DNA from 4 places in the Mesorhizobium sp. M0106 genome. Region 1 is predicted to be linked to each of the others. Evidence: predicted binding sites of a transcription regulator. Region 1 holds the regulator's gene; each other region holds the start of a gene.
The links. Region 1 encodes PhoB, which activates phosphate uptake and scavenging genes when phosphate is short. Its sites were predicted from a motif close to TGTCATNNANCTGTCAT; they were not measured.

Region 2: the regulator PhoB is predicted to act here: its motif matches at 4,063-4,079, upstream of phnC (phosphonate ABC transporter ATP-binding protein).
Region 3: the regulator PhoB is predicted to act here: its motif matches at 3,535-3,551, upstream of NKJ55_RS22915 (PhoX family protein).
Region 4: the regulator PhoB is predicted to act here: its motif matches at 2,398-2,414, upstream of NKJ55_RS28470 (RNA degradosome polyphosphate kinase).

The regions. Positions count from the first base shown of each region.
Region 1 covers NZ_JAMYUA010000018.1:28,765-34,690, forward strand. The annotation lists gene pstA (phosphate ABC transporter permease PstA) at 1-176, shown strand, start outside; gene pstB (phosphate ABC transporter ATP-binding protein PstB) at 173-976, shown strand; gene phoU (phosphate signaling complex protein PhoU) at 1,009-1,716, shown strand; gene phoB (phosphate regulon transcriptional regulator PhoB) at 1,733-2,422, shown strand; gene NKJ55_RS18690 (ROK family protein) at 2,432-3,676, opposite strand; gene xylF (D-xylose ABC transporter substrate-binding protein) at 3,963-5,003, shown strand; gene NKJ55_RS18700 (sugar ABC transporter permease) at 5,146-5,926, shown strand, end outside.
Region 2 covers NZ_JAMYUA010000001.1:335,444-341,369, reverse strand. The annotation lists gene phnE (phosphonate ABC transporter, permease protein PhnE) at 1-967, opposite strand, end outside; gene phnE (phosphonate ABC transporter, permease protein PhnE) at 1,021-1,977, opposite strand; gene phnD (phosphonate ABC transporter substrate-binding protein) at 2,134-3,042, opposite strand; gene phnC (phosphonate ABC transporter ATP-binding protein) at 3,133-3,981, opposite strand; gene NKJ55_RS01620 (DapH/DapD/GlmU-related protein) at 4,216-4,833, opposite strand; gene phnL (phosphonate C-P lyase system protein PhnL) at 4,830-5,537, opposite strand; gene phnK (phosphonate C-P lyase system protein PhnK) at 5,749-5,926, opposite strand, start outside.
Region 3 covers NZ_JAMYUA010000026.1:14,392-20,317, reverse strand. The annotation lists gene NKJ55_RS22940 (helix-turn-helix domain-containing protein) at 63-866, opposite strand; gene NKJ55_RS22935 (SMP-30/gluconolactonase/LRE family protein) at 982-1,842, shown strand; partial or broken gene NKJ55_RS22930 (sodium-independent anion transporter) at 1,879-2,103, opposite strand; gene NKJ55_RS22925 (phosphatase PAP2 family protein) at 2,363-3,064, opposite strand; gene NKJ55_RS22920 (hypothetical protein) at 3,079-3,417, opposite strand; gene NKJ55_RS22915 (PhoX family protein) at 3,618-5,609, shown strand; gene NKJ55_RS22910 (GNAT family N-acetyltransferase) at 5,711-5,926, opposite strand, start outside.
Region 4 covers NZ_JAMYUA010000042.1:25,311-31,236, forward strand. The annotation lists gene ppx (exopolyphosphatase) at 1-124, opposite strand, end outside; gene NKJ55_RS28470 (RNA degradosome polyphosphate kinase) at 124-2,325, opposite strand; gene NKJ55_RS28475 (zinc-finger domain-containing protein) at 2,475-2,720, shown strand; gene NKJ55_RS28480 (FAD-dependent monooxygenase) at 2,740-3,972, shown strand; gene NKJ55_RS28485 (TIGR02117 family protein) at 4,202-4,873, opposite strand; gene NKJ55_RS28490 (metal-sensing transcriptional repressor) at 4,978-5,241, shown strand; gene NKJ55_RS28495 (cation diffusion facilitator family transporter) at 5,238-5,926, shown strand, end outside.

The DNA of each region.
Region 1 (5,926 bases):
GCAGCAATATCAACGCGCCGATGGCCAGCCTGCCGGTGACCATCTTCCAGTTCGCTCTCAGCCCTTACGAGGAATGGCAGCAACTGGCGTGGACCGGCGCACTCATAATCACCCTGACGGTTCTGGGCTTGAGCATCCTCGCCCGCAGCCTTACCGGACGCAGAGAGGACAGATGACACAGATGTTGTCCCCAGACATGACGATGGCCGAAACGGTCGCCGAGAAGACGAAGATCGAGGTCAAGAATCTCAACTTCTACTACGGCCAGAGCAAGGCGCTGAAGGACATCAGCCTGTCGCTGCCTGAGCGCAGTGTCACGGCCTTCATCGGCCCTTCCGGCTGCGGGAAATCGACGCTGCTGCGTGTGTTCAACCGCATCTATGAGCTCTACCCAAAACAGACGGCCGAGGGCCAGGTGCTGCTCGACGGCAAGAACATTCTCGACCGGTCGCAGGATCTCAACCTCCTCAGGACCAAGATCGGCATGGTGTTCCAGAAGCCGACGCCGTTCCCGATGTCGATCTACGAGAACATCGCCTTCGGCGTCAGGCTCTACGAGAACCTCGGCAAGTCCGAGATGGACGGCCGCGTCGAACAGGCGTTGAAGCGCGCCGCGCTGTGGAGCGAGGTCAAGGACAAGCTCAACGCCAGCGGCTTGAGCCTGTCCGGCGGCCAGCAGCAGCGGCTCTGTATCGCCCGCACGGTGGCCGTGAAGCCGGAAGTCATTCTGCTCGACGAACCGGCTTCGGCCCTCGACCCGTTGTCGACCGCCAAGATCGAGGAACTGATCGACGAGTTGCAAGCCGACTACACGATCGTCATCGTAACCCACAACATGCAGCAAGCGGCGCGCGTGTCGCGCCAGACCGCCTTCATGTATCTGGGTGAGCTGGTCGAGTTCGACCGGACCGAGAAGATCTTCACGTCACCCCGCGAGAAGCGCACGCAGGACTACATCACTGGCCGCTTCGGCTGAGCCGTTCCGATCATGCATATGAGGACAGGACCATGGGCGAACACACAGTCGCTTCTTTCGACGAGGATCTCGAGCAGATCAGCAAGCTGATCCGCGACATGGCCGACCTCGCCGGTTCGATGGTCGGCGGGGCGACCAAGGCCCTGTTGAATTCCGACAACGTGCTGGCGCAACGCGTCGTTTCCGACGACGCCATCATGGATGCGCGTCAACGCGAACTGGACGACCGCGCCATCACCCTGATCGCCAAACGCCAGCCGATGGCCCACGATCTTCGCCATGTGGTCGGAGCGATCCGCATGGCGGGCGACCTCGAACGCATCGGCGACCTTGCCAAGAATATCGCCAAGCGCGTGAGTGCGGTCAGCCTCAGCGCCACGCCGCGGGACCTGTCGCATTCCATCGACGCGATGGCGCAGCTGGTTCTCATCCAGGTGCAGGGTGTCATCGAGGAATATGCTGCAGGCGATGCGGCCGCGTTGGCCAAGCTGCGTGCCGCCGACGAGCGCATCGACGTCAAATACACGTCCGTGTTCCGCGAGCTGTTGACCTACATGATGGAAGATCCGCGCAACATCACCGCTTGCACGCACCTGCTGTTCTGCGCCAAGAATCTGGAGCGGATCGGCGACCATGTCACCAACATCGCCGAAAATGCGTATTATGTGCTGACCGGCGAGCAATTGCCGGTCAATCGTCCGAAGCAGGACGAAACGACAATGTCCGCACCGGTGACATGATGGGGGTGCCCAGCCGATGATCGCACCACGCATAATGGTGGTGGAGGACGAGGAGCCGTTGGGTGTGCTGCTCCGCTACAATCTCGAATCCGAAGGCTACCAGGTCGAGGTGGTGACACGCGGGGACGAAGCCGAGATCCGTTTGCAGGAGAATGTGCCCGACCTTTTGGTGCTCGACTGGATGATACCAGCGGTTTCCGGCATCGAGCTCTGTCGTCGGTTGCGGGTGCGCCCCGAAACCGAGCGGCTGCCGATCATCATGCTGACCGCGCGCGGCGAGGAGAGCGACCGGGTGCGCGGTCTTTCGACCGGCGCCGACGACTATCTGGTCAAACCGTTTTCGACACCGGAATTCATGGCCAGGGTCAAGGCGCTGCTGCGGCGCGCCAAGCCGGAAGTGCTGTCCAGCGTGCTGAAGGTCGGCGACATCGTGCTCGATCGCGAATCGCACAGGGTCTATCGCAAGAAGAGCGAAATCAGGCTCGGGCCGACCGAATTCCGGCTGCTCGAGTTCATGATGCGGCATCCGGGCCGTGTCTTCTCGCGCAGCCAGTTACTCGATAATGTCTGGGGCGAGACAATCTACATCGACGAACGCACCGTCGACGTGCATGTCGGGCGGCTGCGCAAAGCCGTCAACAACGGCCGGATGCCGGATGTCATCCGCACCATCCGCGGTGCCGGCTATGCGATCAGGGAAGATTGACCCGCCTGGTCATGCTACGTTCTTTCTGACGCTGGGCCTCATTTGCGCGCCCGGCGCGAAAATCTCCTGGTCGACGAAGCTTAACGCCCGCATCGCGCAGCCTTCGCGGATCAGCGGCAATTCGTTCGGCTCTGTATCGAAGGAGATCGAGCCTGAATGCTGGCCGCCGGCGGTCTGGGCGATTGCCTTCCGCAAGGCCGGCTCGATCAGATCGAAGGCGGCGGCACTGGCGCCGACCATCGCGACCGGTGCCGGATCGATCAGCGCGAACAGCGAGCCGAGACCGAAACCCAGCGCTTCGCCGGCCTTGCGGTAGGCCTCGCGTTCCGGCCCATCTTTCTCGCGCGCCCGGGCCGCCAGTGCTCGCATGTCGGCGTCGCTGACGTCGGCGACCGGTTCGCTGTCTTCGCTCATCTGCCTGGCGTTGCGCCAGATGGCGTAGTTGCCGGCATACGCCTCGATGCAGCCGCGCCGCCCGCAACGGCAGAGCGCGCCGCCCGGACGATGGATCATGTGGCCAAATTCGCCGCCCGAGGAATGCGTCCCGGTGAACAGTTCGCCCTTCAGCACCAGCCCCATGCCGATGCCATGCGAAAGCAGGATGGCGATGAAGTCGTCGCGATAGCGATCCGGATTGCGCCAGCGCAAAGCCACCGCCATCATGTTGCAGTCGTTCTCCACCGTTGCCGGGATGCCGAATTCGCCCTCCAGCATGTCGGCAAAGGCGATGTCGGTCTGCGGCGTGATCGGCGACCACAGCATGGCGCGTGCAGGGGAGTCGGTAATGCCCTGAATCGCCAGGGCGATGCGGGCGACACTGCGGACGTCAAGGTCTGGATCCTGCAGCCGGCGCCGGACGATGGCCATGCATTCACGGATCAGCTCGTCGCGCGGCATGGTCAGCGTGTCCAGCCGGCGCTGTTCCTCGGCGACCACCTGTCCCGTATAGTCGATAATGGCGGCCGACAGGAAATTCAGCGACAACACCACGGTCAGCACCGCCGCCGCTTCCGGATTGAGGGCGAGGCCGACCTGCGGACGACCGCGTTTCAACGAAACGGGCTCACTTGCCTTGCTCTCGGCGAGGATGCCTTCCCGTATCAGGTCGGAAGAGATCGCCGATATGGTCGAATGACTGAGGCCGGTGGTAGCTGCGATCTCAGTACGCGATGGCTGGCCGGCCCGGCGCACCGCCGAGATCACCATCGCCCGGTTGCGCCGGCGCAAATCGTCATGGCGGATTCCGACCGACATTGTTTTGCTTTCCTCCCGGTTGCCGCGGCCGCTCATGAACCGGAAGCCGTCGGTAATGTCCGACAAATAGTGTCGGATGCAGGCAAATAGTGTCAGATGCAGGTGGCGCTGTCATCGTTTATTCCGACGCTCGAAAAAACTCGCAGAGTCATCAAAATCCATCAGAATCGATGTTGACAGCAGCCGGAGATCGGGCCAGTATTTTTTCGAGGCTCGAAAAAATTAGAGCTTCTAAGCTGGTCTTTGAGCCAATTGGTCACGCCGTACGCGGCGCAGGGAGGATATGATGAAGAAATTCACGACCGCCATTCTGGCGGGTGTCGCCATGACGCTGGCGCTGGCGTCGGTGGCGCAGGCTAAAGACAAGGTCATCGGCGTTTCCTGGTCGAACTTCCAGGAAGAGCGCTGGAAGACCGACGAGGCCGCAATGAAGGCGGCCATCGAGGCCGCAGGCGACAAGTATATTTCCGCCGACGCACAGTCCAACCCCGGCAAGCAGCTCACCGACGTCGAGAGCCTGATCTCGCAGGGCGCCAACGCACTGATCATCCTAGCGCAGGACGCCTCGGCCATCGGGCCGGCCGTGCAGAAGGCACTGGACGAAGGCATCCCGGTCGTCGGCTATGACCGGCTGATCGAGAACAAGGACGTGTTCTATCTGACCTTCGACAACAAGGAAGTCGGCCGCATGCAGGCCCGCGAAGTCTTCAAGGTGAAGCCGGAAGGCAACTACGTCTTCATCAAGGGTTCGGGTTCCGATCCGAATGCCGATTTCCTGTTTGCCGGTTCGATGGAGGTGCTGAAGGAGGCCATCGACGGCGGCAAGATCAAGAATGTCGGCGAGGCCTATACGGACGGCTGGCTGCCGGCCAACGCTCAGAAGAACATGGAACAGTTCCTGACCGCCAACGACAACAAGGTCGATGCCGTGGTCGCCGCTAATGACGGCACTGCCGGCGGCGTCGTCGCCGCGCTGACGGCGCAAGGGCTGGCCGGATCGGTTCCGGTTTCGGGCCAGGACGGCGACCACGCCGCGCTGAACCGCATCGCGCTCGGCACACAGACCGTGTCGGTGTGGAAGGATGCGCGCGAGCTCGGCAAGAATGCCGCCGAGATCGCCTCGCAACTGGCCGACGGCAAGCAGATGACCGACATTGCCGGCGTGAAGGATTTCACCACGCCCGGCGGCAATACCGTCAAGTCGCTGTTCCTGACCCCGGTCGCCATCACCAAGGACAACCTCAACGTCGTCATCGACGCCGGCTGGATCAAGAAAGAAGAGGTCTGCGCCGGCGTGACGGCTGGCACTGTTCCAGTCTGCAACTGAGCCGACGATTCCGAGAAGTCCGAACGCCGCGGCCGCTCGCCGCGGCGTTTTTTCAACAAGAGTTGTTTTTCCGCTTCCGGCGGATAACTTCTAGGCTGCTTCCGGCATCCGCGGCAGACGGCAACCCGGCGGGAGAAACATCATGACCGACACGACGTCCAACACGCCGGTCGACAACACGGCAGACCGGGCACGGGAATCCGAGCTCGGCATCGTTGCCCGATTTCTCAAGGCAACCGAACTCGACACGCGCATGCTCGGCATGGTCGGCGCGCTGCTGGTCATCTGGGTCGGCCTGCATGTCATTTCTAGCGTACGGCTCGGCGTCAATCCGTTCGACTTCGACAGCCGGACCTTCCTGACGCCACGCAATCTCTGGAACCTGTCGGTGCAGACTTCGGCCGTGGCCATAATGGCCGCCGGAATGGTGCTGGTTATCGTCATGCGCAATATCGACCTGTCGGTCGGCTCCGCCGAAGGCCTGATCGGCGTGGTCATGGGTTTTGCGCAGGTGCATTTCCTGGTGCGAATGGTCGGTCTGCAATTAGGCAACCCCTGGATCTGGATCCTGGCACTGGCCATCGGCCTGGCGCTTGGCCTTCTGATCGGAGCGTTCCAGGGATACATCATCGCTTATCTCGAGGTGCCGGCCTTCATCGTGACGCTGGGCGGCCTTCTGGTCTGGCGGGGTGCCGCATGGTGGGTCGTCAGTGGGCAGACGATTGCGCCGCTGGATGCCACTTTCCAGCTGATGGGCGGCGGACCGACGGGTTCGATCGGCGCGCGATGGAGCTGGATCGTCGGAATTGTCGCGTGCCTGGCGGTTGTGTTCATGCTGCTCAACGGGCGGGTGCAGCGCAAGCGGTTCCGCTTCCCGTTACGCCCGATCTGGGCCGAGACGTTCCTCGGGGCCGTCACTTGCC
Region 2 (5,926 bases), on a different contig from region 1:
AAATCGCGGCGCTGCCGGCAAGCGGCCCCGGGCCGAAGGCGCGGGTGAAGAACAGCGCCCAGATCAGCATGTCGACCGAACGCATGAAATCGAAGAACCGCTTTAGCACCTGGCTAAGCAGGCCGCTCGGGGTGATGTTGCGGGCGGCGAAGAAGGCGAGCGGGAAGGCAACGATGCCGCCGAGCAAGGTGCCGAGAAACGCCATGACGATGGTCTGGAACAGCTTCGTCCAGACGTCGCCATGCTGCCATTGGGCGTTGTTCCAGATATTGTCGGCGGCCAGCGCAATGTTTGATGTGCCCGGCTTGAGCTGGGGTCCGGACATCAGCAACGAGACCACCTCGCCGGGCGACTTGCCGAAGAAGGGCGAGCGTGTGTCGAAGACGAAATTCGCCCAGCCGAGGAAGCGCTTGCGGACCTTGACGCGATCGACGGTTATACGGACCTCGCCGGCAAAGCCCATCCTGGCGACGATCTCATCGTCATGCGCGGTGATCCACTCCGGCACCGGGCCGGATATTACCGGTTTGCCGCTGGCCAAGGACACCGGCACCGTCTGGCCATTGGCGACCAGCGTCGCCTCGGTCTTGTCGAAGGTGACCGATTTGGCCCGGCCGTCGATCAGGATGGTGTAGGAGCCGTTGGCGTTGGTGATGACCCAATCGGGATGCGGGTCTTCGCCGAGCGCCGAAAAACGCGGGTATCTGGGTGTGATCTGAGGCTGGTCGAGACGGAATTCCGGCTGCAGATCGTAGCTGATCCATTGCGTCAGGAAGAGCGGCAGGCGCTCCCAGTGCGATTCCCTCAACACTTGCGGCAGGCTGAAGAACCACAAGGCGTAGAGGAGATAGAGCAGGATGCCGGTGAACAGGACCAGCGGGCCGAAGCGTTTGTACAAGGGCCGCCGGAACACTTGGGGAAAGCGCTCCTCGATCGACCGCATCTCATCGGCGGTCATTGCGGCCATGGGCAGTCTTCTTGTTGATTTGCCATGATCTTTTCCAAAAACCGGAATCCACTTCAGGCACCCATCATGAATGCCTGCTCGCCGACGAGCTTGCGGCGTAGCCAGGCGGAAAACTGGTCGACGAGGAAGATCGTCGTGAACAGCAGCAGCACCAATGCCAGCGTCTTGGTGCCGAAGCCGCGCGAGATGGAGAGCTTCAGTTCCTCGCCGATGCCGCCACCGCCAACCGCGCCGATAATGGTCGAGATACGCACATTGATCTCGATCCTGAGCAGCGTGTAGGACATGAAATTGGGCAGCACTTGCGGCAGGCCGGCAAAGCGCACGCGCTCGAACCAGTTGGCGCCGACCGCCCGCAGGCCTTCTTCGGCGCGCATGTCGATGTTTTCGTTGATCTCGTAGAAGAGCTTGCCGAGGGCGCCGATGGAATGCAGGCCGATGGCGATAATGGCTGCGACCGGGCCGGTCGAGAGGATGGCTGCGAACAGGCCGGCAATGACGATCTCGGGGAAGGCGCGAAGCAGTTCCATGAAGCGCTTGACGACGAGCCTGAGCACCGGACTCGGCGTCAAGTTGCGCGCGGCGATGAAGGAAAAGGGCACCGCAAAGACAAAGCCGATGAAAGTGGAAACCAGCGCCACGTTAAGCGTGGTGAGCATCAGCTCGAAATATTCGGGTAGATAAAAGCCGCCCCAGAGATAGACGCGGCCAAGCGGGAAGTTGAACTCTTGGCTGCCCTTGTCGTGCGGCGATGTGATGTCGAACAGCGCCCGCCAGACGTCGTTCCAGTCCTTGGGAACAAGCCAACTAAGGAAATCCAGTATGTGCGGCAGCCGATCGAAGAAATGTCCGGCATTGGCCTCGTCGGCGAACCACATGGCTGTGCACATGGCGACAAGCAGTGAGCCGATGCCGAGCGCCGTGTAGAACCGGCGCAAGAACGTCTGGCGTCGCCAGGCGTCTGCTGCCTGCCGGACCGCGTCTGAACGAATTGTAGCGGCGAAGGTCATACGGGATCACGAGCGGACAAAAAAAGGTGGCGACCGCATCGGCCCGAAAGTCGACTTTCGGAAAGCACGATGCGGCATCTAAGTGTTAGAGCGTACTTTGTGCGTCCAAGTGGACGCACGTCGCTCTACTGGACGCCGCCCTTTCCGCAATTGTCGTCAGCCGCCGATCGCGGCTTTGCGGGCTTCGACGATGACGCTGTAGAAGTCCGGCTTCACCGGAACGTAGCCGGTGAAATCGCCGCCTTCGATGGCCTCGAAGCAAGGCTTGTCCTTGGCCGGCAGGCTGGTGAAGAAGTTGGCGAGCTTGGCGCTCATATCGCCGCCGAGTGCGGTGCGCACGACCAGCGGGCCGTTCGGGATCGAGCCGGAGCGCCAGACTTCGACGAAATCGTTGGGGTCCACGGCGCCCTTGGCGACTTCCTTGTGGAAGGTGCCGGAGGTGTAGCCGTTCTTGAAGTCGCCGATGCCCGAGGAATCGTCAACCGCCACGTCGACCTTGCCGTCGCGAACCGCGAGAAGGTTGTTCTCGTGGCCGCCATTGAACTGAGTCGAGGCGAAGAAGGTTTCGTTCGAAGCGCCGGTGTCCTTCGGGATCTGGGTCAGCGGGATCAGGTAGCCGGAGGTCGAATCCGGGTCGGCATAGCCGAGCTTCTTGCCCTTGGCCGACTTGATGTCGGTGATGCCGGACGACTTCAGCGCAAGGCCGATCGAATAATAGCCGGTCGCGCCGTCGGTCTGCTGGGTGGTGAGGATCGGGGTCACGGCGTTCGGATCCTTGAGGTAGACGCTGGCATAGCCCGACGCGCCAAGCTCTGCGAAATCGAGCGTGCCGCCGAGCAGGCCCTGGATAACGCCGTCATAGTCGGCGGCCGGGAACAGCGAGACCTTCTCGAAGCCGAATTCGGACTTCAGGTGATCGGCGAGGCACTGAAAGTTGCGCAGCCGGTCCGCTTCGTTTTCACCGCCAAGGATGCCGATGCGGAATTCCTTGATATCCTGGGCGTGAGCGGCGCTTGCCGCGATGGCGAGCAATGAAACGGCGCCAAAAACCATCTTCCTGAACATTATCTCTCTCCTGTTGGTCCCGGCCTCGCGCCGGTAGCGTTCGAATTTTTTGACAGGTGCCTTTGACGCGGGCGGGCGATCAGGCCGTTCTCAATATCCCGGGAATGCGGGCTCGAGCGGTCCGGCGGATGCAGCGATTTTCTGTTTGATGGCGACACTGGTGGAGGTGATGGCCTCGGAGATTTCGCCGCCATTGCCGTCGGCGCCGTAGACCATGCGCACGGCCTCGCGGTTGAGGGCTTCAGGCGGGCCGTCGAAGACGACCTTGCCGGCGGCCATGCCGATGATGCGGTTGCAGTAGGTGCGGGCCGTATCCAGCGTATGCAGATTTGTGATGACGGTGATGCCCTCGCGCAAATTGATGTCCTGCAGCGAATCCATCACCACCTTGGCGTTGAGCGGATCGAGCGAGGCAATCGGCTCATCCGCCAGCAACACCTTCGGCTGCTGCATCATGGCGCGCGCAATCGCAACGCGCTGCTGCTGGCCGCCGGAAAGCGTGCCGGCCGGCTGCAGGGCGGTGCGGGCGATGTCGAGGCGCTCGAGGGCTGCAACCGCCTCGGCGCATTCACCGCGGGAGAACATGCCAAATAGGTTGGACACGGTCGAACGGTGATTGAGCCGGCCGAGCAGCACATTGGTCAGCACATCGAGGCGCGGCACCAGGTTGAACTGCTGGAAGATCATGGCGCAGTCGCGCTGCCATCGCCGGAGCGGTGAGCCGCGCAACCCGGAGACCTCGACGCCGTTGAACAGGATGGAGCCCTGGCTGGGATCGATGAGGCGGTTAATCATGCGCAGCAGCGTCGATTTGCCGGCGCCGGAGCGGCCAATGATGCCGACCATCTGGCCTTGCGGAATCGCGATGTGAACATTGCTGACGGCGGTGTTCTTGCCGAACCGGCGGGTGACGCCGCGGATTTCGAGCGTAGCTGACATGGTGCAGGCTCCAGTCCAATCGCAATTGAAGGTCTGTTTACCCTGGCTAGCGCAGCCGCATGAACCTGCGGTGTCGGAACGATGTCAGTTTTGTTACTGCCCACAGCCTGGAGCGGGGCGGGATCAACTCGGCGCGAGAAGCTCGAATGGTGAATGGTGATAAGAACGGCTTCCCTGAGCCTCGAAACCTGTCCGCTGCCCCCATTCACATTCACCATTCACCATTCACGACCCTCAGCCGCCATATTTCTCCAGAAACGCCTCCGCCGACAATTCCCGAAAATCGTCGAGCGCGGCGCGCAGCCTTGCATGGTCCCAGTCCCACCAGGCGAGCGCCTGGTAGCGCTCCGCGGTGCGGCGGTCGAAGCGTTCGCGGATCGGCTTGGCCGGTACGCCGGCGACGATGGTGTAGGGCGCGACGTCCTTCGACACCACCGCGCCGGCACCGACCGCCGCGCCATCGCCGACGGTGACGCCCGGCAGGATGGTCGAGCCGTGGCCGAGCCAGGTGTCGTGGCCGATGGTGACGCGTTTGGCGCGGCGCCTGGCGAAGAATTCGCTCTCGTGCTTGGCGTCGTCCCAATAATCCGAGGCGCGATAGGTGAAATGGTGCAGCGTCGGCCGCCAGGTCGGATGGTTGGTGGCGTTGATGCGCACGCTTGCGGCGATGTTGGCGAATTTGCCGATCGTTGCGCACCAGACGCCGCAGTCCTGCATCATGTAGGAATAGTCGCCGAGCGTGCTTTCCGAAACCCGGCAGCGCTCGGCGATCTCGGTCCAGCGGCCAAGCGTCGAGTTCTCGACTTCCGCCGTCTCGTGGATCAGCGGCGCCTCCGACAGTTTCCTGGTCATGCGGCGATTTTCCCGGCGGCAAAAGCCGTCACGTCGATGACGTGGTCGGCGACCGCCTCACGCACGTCGTGATCGTGGAAGATGCCGAGCAAAGCGACGCCCGCTGCCTTCTTGGCGGCGATCAGGGAAATCACCACATCGCGGTTCCTGGCGTCGAGCGAAGCGGTCGGCTCGTCGAGCAGCAGGATCGGATGCTCGGTGATGAAGCCGCGCGCGATGTTGACGCGCTGCTGTTCACCGCCGGAGAACGTCGCCGGCGGCAGCGCCCAGAGCTTCTCCGGCAGGTTGAGCTGCGCCAGCAAGGCGCGTGCCTTGCCGTGCGCGACCTCGCGCTCCTCGCCGCGCTCGACCAGCGGTTCGGCCACGACGTCGAGCGCAGAGACACGCGGCACGGTGCGCAGGAACTGGCTGACATAGCCGATGGTAAGCCGGCGCACGGCAAGCACGGTGCGCGGGCTGGCCGAGGCGAGATCGATGAGCCCGCCCTCGTGCTGGACGATGATCTGGCCTTCATCGGCGGCATAATTTCCGTAGAGCATTTTCAGGATCGAGCTCTTGCCGGCGCCGGACGGGCCGCCGAGCACGGCGCATTCGCCGGCCCTGATCGCGAACGAGACACGGGCGACCACCGGCAGTTTGATGCCGTCGCGCAGATGCATGGTGAAGCTCTTCGCGACATCGGAGACAACGAGCGGGGTTGCCATCAGAGGGTTCTCCAATCGTCATTCGTCTGCGGGCCAACACCCCCCTCTGGCCTGCCGGCCATCTCTCCCTCAAGGGGGGAGATTGGCTGTCGCATTCGGTTTCGCCATTCTCCTGTGTCGCAGAACGGGCGGGACATAAAAGCTGCTGATCTCCCCCCTTGAGGGGGTGATGGCCGGAAGGCCAGAGGGGGGTACGCCGGAGCAATCATCGTCACACCTGCAGAATCGAGGAGACAAGCAACTGGGTATAAGGCGCGCGCGGATCGTCGAGGACGCGGTCGGTGAGGCCGCTTTCGACGACGCGGCCGTCCTTCATCACCATCATGCGCTGCGACAACAGCCGCGCCACGGCGAGATCGTGGGTGACGACGATGGCGGCCAGGCCGAGA
Region 3 (5,926 bases), on a different contig from region 1:
TAAGAAGCTCAGTCAGACTGGCTGCCGCCAACAGCCCGGACTCGGTCGTTCTGCATTTTGACCTAGGCCGGCAGACGTCGTCCGTTTGCGGCAGCCGCAACTCGATCGTCGGTCCGTGCGCCTGCGTCGCGCGGATGCGGCCCGATCGGCATGATCACCGGGAACGGCGTTGCGCCGAACGCAAACGTCCATTTGTAGCCGACCAGTCGGTCTTCAGGCGTCGTGTGCTGGTCGTGATGAGCAAGCAATTTGGCGCGCTCCGCCAATTCCTCCGCCTCGCGCCTGACCATTTCCGCCGTTTCCGGCCGCATCCGCCTGGAGAAGCTGACGAACGTCGACTCGCGCTCAAGATGGGTGATGGCCCAGCCGATGAAATTCTTGTTGGTCGTCTCGAACAGCGGCCGCAATGGCCCCTCGAAATTCCACTGGATCGGCGCCTCGATCAGCAGCCTTGCCGACAGGCCGCGACCGAGCGCGACCAGGCCGAGTTCCTCGAGCTCGCGCAGATAGAGGAACATCGAAGCCTCGCTCAGCCCTTGTGAGCGCATGATGCCTTCGGGCGTGAATTTCTCGGAAAGCATGACAAAGACGAACAGCAGTGCCGGCCGCCCGGCGAGCTTGCGCTCGATCTCCGGCGCGATCTGGTTGGCGGGTCCTGGTCCTCTGTTCATAGAGCCGAGCACGTTCTCCAACTCTACGCCGGCGGCAGTGCAGATCTCCATCAGCCGGTCGAGCTTGCAGTTGCGCTCGTGGAAGATGCGCTTCACCGTCGGCTCGGAAACACCCATCCGCTCGGCAAGGACGCGATAGGTGATGCCCTTTGCCTTAAGCGTCCGCTTCAGCGCTTCGAAGATCAGGCCGTTCATGGGATGCACCTCTTTTGCACGATTTGGTATCAGCCTTCGGTACTAGTCCTGATAGCTCTTCCCGAAAAGTATCGAAAGGCCTAGCTCTCCGCCAGTCCATTACAGGAGACTAGCCATGAAGAGCCTCTTCACCTCGATACTTCTCGCCCTGGTCGGCATCGCGGCCGCGCCGGCAGTTCAGGCCGCTGAACTCTGGCGCACCGGCGGCCTCGAGCAGCCTGAATCGGCGCTGTTCGACGCCGCCGGCCAGCGCGTTGTCGTCTCGAACATCGTCGGCAATCCCGGCGAAGCCGACGGCAACGGCTATCTGTCGATCCTGTCGATGGACGGCAAGCTAGTCACGCAACACTGGACCGACGGCATGGACGCGCCCAAGGGCATGGCGATTGTCGGCGGCAAACTCTACGTCGCCGACCTCACCCATGTGCGCGTCGTCGATCTCGCAAGCGGCAAGCTAACATCGACGATCGACGTGCCGAACGCGGTCTTCCTCAACGACGTGACCGCCGACGCGTCCGGCAAGATCTATGTCACGGATATGCTTGCCGATACGATCTATCGCATCGACGGCGACCGGCCCGAACTGTTCGTCAGGGATGCGGCGCTTGCTTCGCCGAATGGCATCTTCGCCGATGGCGGCCGGCTGATCGTCGCTTCCTGGGGCAAGGGCATCAAGCCCGACTTCAGCACCGCGGAGCCGGGCGGCCTGCTCTCGGTCGATCTTGCCACCAAGGCCGTTTCGCCACTGCCCGGCGCGGAAAAATTTGCCAACCTCGATGGCGTCGTTGCCATCGGCGGCAGCATCTACGCCACCGCGTATATGACCGGCACGCTCTACCGCTACAAAGCCGGCGGCACGCCGCAAGCGGTTGCGACGTTCAAGCCGGGCAGCGCCGACATCGGCACCGACGGCAAGTCGACAATCTTCGTGCCGCTGATGAACGACGGCGAGATAGCGGCATTGGGCCTCGACTAAGCCAGCCATCGGCTCAGGCGGCGGGCGCGGCTTTCTTCAGCTGCGCCCGCGATCCGTGATCGAGGCGGTATAAGTCACCAGCGGCCGCTTGACGCCGTGGTTGATCAGCATGCGGCGTATCTGCGGCGAAGCGCCTGATATAATGAAGCGAACGCCGGCGCGGCTCGCCTTGTGGGCCGCACCCTCGATGACATTGGCCGCCGTTGAATCGAAGAACGGCATCGCCGAACAGTCGAGGATGAAGTTCCTGCGCTGGCGCGGTCGGCGACGTCTTCCTGCACCAAGGATTGATGGTCTGCCTCCAAACATGCAGCACTCTTTGCCAGCCGATGCACTGTGATGCTACAAACCTCGGCATCGTTTGGCGGGACATCCACTGCGATCCCGATTTCACAGGCACGACTTCAAAAGGATGAGCGGGTGAAGATATTCAAAGCGTTGGCAACCTCGACAGCCTTGCTGTCGATGGTTTTCCTGCTGGCAGGCTGCGGTCATGGCCTGATCAACAGGCTGATTTGAGTCAGGTGCCGTCGGCCCGCCCAAGCCATCGCTGCAGGAACCGTGCCGCAAGCCAGCACAGCATCGCCCAGGCAAAGCCGGCGCACCAGCCGGCCAATACGTCGGACGGCCAGTGGACGCCGAGATAGATGCGGCTGATGCCGACCACCACTGTCGTCAGCACCGCCAGCCCGAGTACATAGATCTTCGTTGTGCGCCCGGGCAAAACCCGCGCCGCCATGCTGCCCAGCGTCAAATACGTCACCGCCGACAGCATGGCGTGGCCGCTCGGAAACGAAAGCGATGCCACATCGGCGAGATGCGAGACCAGATCGGGGCGCGGCCGGTCGATATCGAATTTCAGCACGCTTGACAGGAGCTGGCCGCCCGCTACCGCGACGAACATGAGAAGCGCCGCGCCTGGCCTGCGGATAAGAAGCAGATAGACGATCATTGCTGCCGTGATCAGCAGCAGTACGCTGGCGCTGCCGAGGCTGGTGATGTCGCGCATCGCCCCTTCCAGCCACGCCGGTCCGATCGGATTGTCGGGCTGGCCGGCCTTGCGGAAGGCAAGCAGGATTTCGGTGTCGAAGGCATGCGGCGTGGTCGCCCGCGCCAGCTCCATCAGCTCCTCGAACCCCCACAGCCCGCCGGCAATGACCAGCCCGGCCAGCAGAACCGGGAACTCCAGCCAGTTGGGCAGTCTGCTTGCAATCTTCTTCATCGGCCCGATCGCAGTTACAGCCTTTGCAGATAGGGCCCGAGCGTGATCAGCGCCACAGCTGCGATGGCAAGCACGATGCCGGTTGCCTGCAAGGCATTGACGCGCTCGCCGAAGAAGACCAGCGCCACCACATTCACCGACACCAGCTGGATCACCGCCGACAGGCTGAACGACACCGACATGCCGAATTCACGGATCAGCCTCAGCATGATCAGATTGCCCAGCGAATAGAGCGCCAACGTCAGCACAATCTTGCCGAGGCTCGGCGCCAGCCCCCACTGTTTTGCGGCCATCGCCGCCAGCAGGAAGATCACCGTCGAAACGCAGAGCTGCCCAAGTCCCCAGAAACTCACTTTTGTTCCTCCCGATGCGGTCCCTACCGCCTGCCGCAGCTCTTGTTTCCGAAGCGCCGGTCGCGGTCAAGCGGGGCCGATGTTGGATACGAAATCGCAGGTGGCAATTAGCCGGCATGTCATCAAACTGTGACCTGCCGGTAATACCGGATTGGCCAGGCAACACGCTCCAGCAATCCATCCAGCCAGAGGCAGGCCCTATGACCGAACATCGCACCCCTGACGCCCATTTCCGCACCAGCCTGCTCGAGGAAAACGATGGGCCAGGAGCCAATCCCACCGACAACCGCACCATGGGTGAGATCATCGCCGCGCGGTTCTCACGCCGCGGCTTCCTCAAGGGTTCGCTTGCCGTCTCGGCCATAGCCGCTACCGTCAGCCCGCTGGCGCTGATCACCGCCGACAATGCCCGCGCCGCCGAAGGCTCCGCCTTCGCTTTTGACGAGCTCGAGGCCGGCATCGACGACAAGCATCACGTCGCACCCGGCTATGACGCCGATGTACTGCTGCGCTGGGGCGATCCGCTGTTCGCCGATTCGCCGGAATTCGATCCGACAAAACAGTCGGCGGAAGCCCAGGCCAGACAATTCGGCTACAACAACGACTATGTCGGCTATATCCCGATCGACGGCTCGGCCGAGCACGGCCTGCTGGTGGTCAACCACGAATACACCAATCCGCACCTGATGTTTCCGGGCCTCGTCACCATCATCGACGGCAAGGCCAAGCAGGCGCCCCTCAGCAAGGAACAAGTCGACGTCGAGATGACGGCGCATGGCGGCACTATCGTCGAGATACGCAAGGTATCAGGCAAATGGCAGGTCGTTCGCGACGGCAAGCTCAACCGCCGCATCACCTCCAACACCGAGATCGCGCTCTCCGGCCCGGTCGCCGGCCACGACCGCGTCAAGACCAGCGCCGATCCGACCGGCACGAAAATCATCGGCACCATCAACAATTGCGCCGGCGGCGTCACGCCATGGGGCACCTATGTCATGGCCGAGGAGAACATCCACGGCTATTTCTCGGGCGAGCTGCCGCAGGGGCATAAGGAAGCCGCCAATTACAAGCGCCTCGGCATTCCCGAAGGTGCCTATGAATGGGCAGCGCATTACGACCGTTTCGATATCGGCAAGGAGCCGAACGAGCCGAACCGCTTCGGCTGGATCGTCGAGGTCGACGTCCAGGATCCGACTTCGGCGCCGAGGAAGCGCACCGCGATGGGGCGCTTCAAGCATGAGGGCGCCGAATCGATCGTCGCCAAGGATGGCCGTGTCGTCTTCTATCTCGGCGACGACGAGCGCTTCGATTATGTCTATAAGTTCGTCACCACAGGCAAGTTCGATCCGGACGACCGCGCCGCCAACATGGATTTGCTCGACGACGGCACCTTGCATGTCGCCAAGTTTGCCGACGACGGTTCGGTCGAGTGGCTGCCGATCGTCTTCGGCCAGGGGCCGCTGACGGCGGAGAACGGCTTCGACAGCCAGGCCGACGTGCTGATCGAGACGCGCCGCGCCGCCGACCTGCTCGGCGCCACCAAGATGGACCGCCCGGAAGACATCCAGCCCAATGCCACCAACGGCAAGGTCTACGTCATGCTGACCAACAATTCGAAGCGCAAGGCCGACCAGGTCGACGCCGCCAACCCGCGTGCCGAGAACGCCTTTGGCCACATCATCGAGATCGTCGAGGACGGCGGTGATTTCACCGCGACAAAGGGTAGGTGGGAAATCCTGCTGAAATGCGGCGATCCCGCTGTGGCCGACGTCGGCGCCACCTTCTCGACCGCAACCACCGCCAATGGCTGGTTCGGCATGCCGGACAATTGCACGGTAGATTCGGCCGGCCGCCTCTGGGTCGCCACCGACGGCCAGGGCCCGAAAGCCACCGGCCGCACCGACGGTCTGTGGGCTGTCGATACGGAAGGGACGGCACGGGCGACATCAAAGCTGTTCTTCCGCGTGCCGATCGGCGCCGAAATGTGCGGTCCCCTGTTTGCGCCGGACGACCAGACCGCCTTCGTTGCCGTCCAGCATCCGGGCGACGGCGGCGAGGACTGGGAGGCTTTCGGCCGTCCGTCCTATTATGAGGATTTGTCGACGCGCTGGCCCGACTTCAAGCCGGACATGCCGGTGCGCCCGGCGGTCGTTGCCATCACCAGGCAAGGCGGCGGCAAGATCGCGGTCTGACACGCAGCAAGATCTTGCAGTCTCAAGGAAGGATTTCGGCCGTACGAAATCCTTCCTTCCGATACGGGATGAATCCATGCTGCGCATCATGCGCCGACTAATCATTCGGTGCGCTGAACCACGGCCACATTCATTGTGCTTCGCAACCTGAAGCCGATGGACTCGTATAACGCTATGGCCGCGGCGTTGCTGGCATAGGCGTGGAGATAGGGAACTTCGCCGCGCGCCACTATCCGGTTTGCCACGAATAGGGACAGCAGCTTTCCTAGGCCACCGCCGCGAAATTCCGGATGTGAGCACACCCCGCTGAGTTCGGT
Region 4 (5,926 bases), on a different contig from region 1:
TGAACAGCAAGGTCGGCGAGCGCGCCAGCCCCTCATAGATGACAAGACGGATCGAGTTCGATCCGATATCGATGATGGACAGCGGTCGGCGGTCCTGAAGCCGGCCCTGGGACGCTGAAATCATCAGCCCGTCGCTGCGTTCTGTTTCTTGCGGCGCTTGAACTGCGCGATGCGCTTGGGCGCATGCGACTTCAACGCATCGCCCCGTCCGGACAGGCTCGGATTGGTCATGAAATATTCCTGCGCGTTGAACGGTTCCTCGCCCTCCTCCAGCACAACGCGCCGGGAGGTTCCGTCAGCCAATACGTCGAAACTTTGCTGGTTGTCCATGATGTTGCCAAGCATGATCTGGCCGAGCACCTGTTCGTGCACAGTTGGATTGGTGATCGGCACCATGGTCTCGACGCGGCGGTCGAGATTGCGTGGCATCAGATCGGCCGAGGAGATGTAGACGATCGCCCCGTCCGATGGCAGGCCGTGGCCGTTGCCGAAGCAATAGATGCGGCTGTGCTCGAGGAAACGGCCGACGATCGACTTCACCCTAATGTTCTCCGACAGGCCGGGCACCTGCGGTCTCAGGCAGCAGATGCCGCGCACGACGAGATCGATCTCGACGCCGGCGCGGCTGGCATCGTAGAGGGCATCGATGACGATCGGGTCGACCAAGGCGTTCATCTTCATCCAGATGCGGGCCGGCCTGCCCTCCAGCGCGTGGCTGATCTCATCCGAAATGTGCTGGAGGATGCGGTCGCGCAGCGTAAACGGCGAGATGGCCAGCCGCATCTGCTCGGCCGGCTCGGCATAGCCGGTGATGAAGTTGAACAGCTGGGCGACATCGCGCGCGATCGTCGGATCGGTGGTGAAGAAGGACAGGTCGGTGTAGATGCGTGCCGTGACCGGGTGGTAGTTGCCGGTGCCCAGATGCACGTAATTGCGCAGCCTGCCATCCTCGCGGCGCACCACCAGCGACATCTTTGCGTGGGTCTTCAGTTCGAGAAAGCCGAAGACGACCTGAACGCCGGCGCGCTCGAGGTCGCGCGCCCAGCGGATGTTGGCTTCCTCGTCGAAACGCGCCTTGAGCTCGACTAGCGCGGTCACCGACTTGCCGGCCTCGGCGGCGTCGACCAAAGCGCGTACGATCGGGCTGTCGTTGGAGGTGCGATAGAGCGTCTGCTTGATCGCCACCACTTCCGGATCGGCCATTGCCTGGCGCAGGAACTGCACCACGACGTCGAAGGATTCGTAGGGGTGGTGGACGATGATGTCCTTCTCGCGGATCGCGGCAAAACAATCGCCGCCATGCTCGCGGATGCGCTCGGGGAAGCGCGGATTGTAGGGCGTGAACTTCAGATCGTCGCGGGCGACGGCGACGATCTCCGAGATCTGGCTGAGCGCCAGCGGACCGGTGAGCACGCTGATGCGGCTTGCCGAAACGCCAAGCTCCCCGGCGACGAAGTCGCGCAGTTCGGGCGGCATCAGCCGGTCGAATTCGATCCGGATAACCGAGCCGCGGCGCCGCCGCTTCAGCGCCGTCTCGAACAGGCGCACCAGATCCTCTGATTCTTCCTCGACCTCGATATCGCTGTCGCGGATGATGCGGAACGTGCCGGAACCCTTGACCTCGTAGCCCGGGAACAGCTTGCCGATATAAAGACCGACCGCCTCCTCGAGCGGGATGAAGCGAACATGGCGCTTGCGATCCGGCAAGCGGATGAAGCGCCTCAGTGCCACCGGCAGGCGCAAAAGCGCGCTCATTTCCTCGCCGTTCTTACGGTGGCGCAATTGCAACGCCATCGAGAAACCGAGATTGGGAATGAACGGGAACGGATGCGCCGGGTCGATCGACAGCGGCGTCAGCACCGGAAATACCTGCTCCTGGAAATGGTCCTCGAGCCAGATCTTCTCGTCCTTGCTCAGCGCATCGCGGGTGATGCTCTCGATGCCTTCCTTGTCGAGGAGCAGCATCAGCGCCGAAAGGCTTTTCTGCTGGTCCTCCTGCAGGCGCTCGACCTCGCGCAGCAATTGTTCGAGCTGCTGCTCGGGCGTGCGTCCGTCCGGGCTCTTCAGCACGATGCCCTCGCGCACCTGGCCGGCAAGACCCGCAACGCGGACCATGAAGAACTCGTCGAGGTTGGCGGCCGATATCGACAGGAAGCGAACACGCTCGAGCAGCGGATGATTGGCGTTCAGCGACTCTTCGAGCACGCGCCGGTTGAATTGGAGCCAGGAAAACTCGCGGTTGACGAAGCGGTCAGGATTGCCGCCTTCGCGGCTCGCCGCCTCGACGGTGATGAATTCGTTCTGCACCGGCTTCAGTTCGTTCATGGTTTCCGCTCTTCCCACACCGTTCGACGACCATAGCCTTAACCGGCTTAACTTATCCTCTGACAGGCTTTTGCGACAGTTTCATTTCATCGATCTTGCAAAGAGACGGGTTATGATCCAGATGCAATCGACAAGATCAGGAGACGACGATGGCAGGCGGTTCCATTCCCCATTTCCAGAACGATGCGGGCTATCCGGCAATTGACATCGGCGTCAAGGAATTCATGTGCACCGGCGCCAATCCGCCTTTCGACCACCCGCATGTATTTCTCGACATGGGCGACGACAATGAAAAAGTCTGCCCCTATTGCTCGACGCTCTATCGCTATTCGCCGAAGCTGAAGGCGTTGGAAACGCAGCCGCCGGGCTGCCTCTATCTCGACCAGGCCGCCTGATTCTTTCGCGACAACCCTGATGCAGGAAACGCAGTCCCGGCAGGTGGTCATCGCCGGGGCGGGCGTCGCCGGGCTGACCGCGGCACTGGCCTTCGCCGAGCGCGGCTATCGGACAAAACTGTTCGAACAGGCGCAGCACCTCGAGGCTGCCGGCGCCGGTATCCAGCTTTCGCCCAACGCGACGCGCATCCTACGGCAGCTCGGCGTACTCGATCGGCTGCTGGCGACGGCGGTGCGGCCGGAGGCGGTCGTGCTCAAGGATGCCGCCACGCTGCGCAAGCTGGCGCGCGTACCGCTTGGCCAGGCGGCCGAAACGCGCTGGGGAGCGCCCTATCTCGTTGCCCACCGCGCGGATCTGCAGTCAGCGCTGATGCAGCGAGTTTCGGAGCAGCCCGGTATCGATCTGATCGCCGGCGCGCGGGTGACCGACATCGCAGCCGGATCGAAAGGTGTTACCGTCACTGCATCGGCTGATGGCGACACGGTCGAGGCTGGCTGTCTTTTGATCGGCGCCGATGGCGTCTGGTCGTCGGTGCGAGAAACGCTTGCCCGCAACGCAGCCGATTTCCGGAGAAGCCGGTTTTCGGGCGAGCTTGCCTGGCGCGCCACGGTGGCCGCCGACAGCCCCGCTGGACAAACCTTTGCGGCGATCGGTGAGCCCGATTGTGTTACTGCATTCCTCTATTCCGGCTTCCATATGGTCGCCTATCCGGTCAGCCGTGGCACTGCCTTCAACCTCGCTGCCTTCACAAAGGGCGAGCGCATCGCCGAGGGCTGGTCGGGGCATGCCGACCCCGCCATCCTCGCCAGCGCCATGCGCGGTACCGCGCCGGCGCTGGTCCGTCTGGCGAGCGAGGCCGCGCCATGGACGGCATGGCCGATCCACACCGTCGAGCAGCGGCGGTGGACGACGCCGGAAGGCATCGCGCTGATCGGCGATGCGGCGCATGCGATGACGCCGTTTGCCGCACAGGGCGCGGCGATGGCGATCGAGGACGCGGTAACCCTTGCCGGTTTGGTTGCCACCTCGCCTGCCGATCTCAGCAGCGCGCTTGTCGCCTGGGAACAGGCGCGGCGGCCGCGCGTCGCCCAGGTCGCCCGCCGCGGCGTCGTCAACCGCCTCGCCTGGCATGCGGCCGGGCCGGTGGCGATGGCCCGCAACCTGTTCCTGGCGATGCGCTCGCCCGAAAAACTCGCCGCCGATCTCGACTGGCTCTATGGCTGGCGGGCGTTGGACGATGGCGCGCGATGATACGCACGACAGGCTGGAGGGACAGCGCCCTGGACAGCACCCCTCTCTGTCCTGCCGGACATCTCTCCCACTTGGGGGGAGATTGGCCATCACATTGGCTTTCGCCAATCTTCAAGGTTGCATGACCTAGCAAGGCGCCGAAGCCGCTAATCTCCCCCCTCGTGGGGAGATGTCCGGCAGGACAGAGGGGGGCGCGAAGGATCGCGGCGTTGATCAGCCGGAACCCTCTTCAATTGTAAAGCCGCATCGACAGGCCGAGCGAGGCCGGCAGCGGATCCCACCAGCCGGTGCGCAGCCCGGCCGTGCGCAGTGCCGCCGCCGTCCAGGTGTTGCAGCCGATCAGCGCGTTGAAATGACCATTGGCTTCGAAGAACCGATCGAAGCGGGAATAGGCCGCACTCTCGATCGGGATGGCCCCGTTCGGCCCCTGCCGGAAGCTTGCCGCAATGTAATCGAGCAGCGCCGTAAACCGCTCCTCGCCGATGTCGAAGGCAGCGACGTCGCGATGCGGCTCGGCGATGTCGACGGAAATGTCGACATGCATTGCCGAGGCATCGACCGATAGCGCCTTCATCACCGGCACCGCCTTCAGCTCCGACCAGGTCGGCGTCTCCAGATAGAAGGCGCGGCCGCCCCAGCCGAAGACGATGTAGCGGACCTCCGCCATGTCTGCTGGAATGCCGGCATCGACCAGGAAATGGAAGCGCCGGCGCACATCGTCGTCGACCGGGATGGCGATGTCGGTGTGGATCGGATTTTGCAGCACCAGGATACGGTGGCTTGTGCCGATCGGATCGGCAACGGCCGCCGGCCAGAGCGGGCGCGGCAGCAGCGTGCCCAGCGCCACCGCAAGGACTGCTGCAACGACCAGCAGGCCAAGAAAACGGGCAAGCTTCTTCATGGGAAAGGCATAGAACAAGCAATGCTCAAGGTGAAGCCCCTCCGAACGTTGCACAGCTGACTTAGAGCTTGACGCATATCCTCCCCGGGAGGATATGCTCAAGCATGTCAGATCACCTCCACGCCTCGCATCCTTCCATCATAAAGCGCCTGAAGCGCGCGCAAGGCCACCTTGCGGCGGTGCTGGCGATGATCGAGGCGCATCGCCCTTGCGTTGACCTGGCGCAGCAGCTTCATGCAGTCGAAAAAGCGATCAGCAGCGCCAAGCGCGAGCTGATCAACGATCACATCGAGCATTGCCTGACGGACAGCGTGGAAACCGGCGGCAACTCGCTGGCGGAACTCAAGCAGCTGGCGAAGTATCTATGAATGCCATCGTAGCCCGCATTCTGGACTGGCTCGGGTTCGGCTCGCACGCCGCACATCATCACGGCGATCACGGTCCGCACGGTCACAGCCATGGCGTCATCGACGCGACAATTGCCACCACCGACCGGGGCATCTGGGCAATCAAATGGTCGTTCGTGATCCTGGCCATCACCGCGGCATTGCAGATGGTCGTGGTTGCGTTGTCGGGGAGCGTGGCATTGCTGGCCGACACGATCCATAACATCGGCGATGCGACCACGGCGATCCCGCTATGGATTGCGTTCGTTCTGGCGCGGCGCAAGCCGTCGCGGATCTTCATGTATGGCTTGGGCCGGGGCGAGGATCTGGCCGGCATCATCATCGTGCTCATCATCCTGTTCAGCGCTGTAGTCGCTGCCTACCAAGCCATCGACAGGCTGATCAATCCACAAGTGGTGACACACCTGGGCTGGCTGACTGCGGCGGGCATTGTCGGCTTCCTCGGCAACGAGGCGGTTGCCGTGTTCCGTATCCGCGTCGGTCGCGAAATCAACAGCGCGGCACTGATTGCCGACGGCTACCACGCCCGCACAGATGGACTTACCAGCCTTGCCGTGGTCATCGGAGCCATCGGCGTTTGGTTCGGCTTTTCCTTGGCCGATCCGATCGTCGGCCTGCTGATCACGATTGCGATCTTCGGTATCGT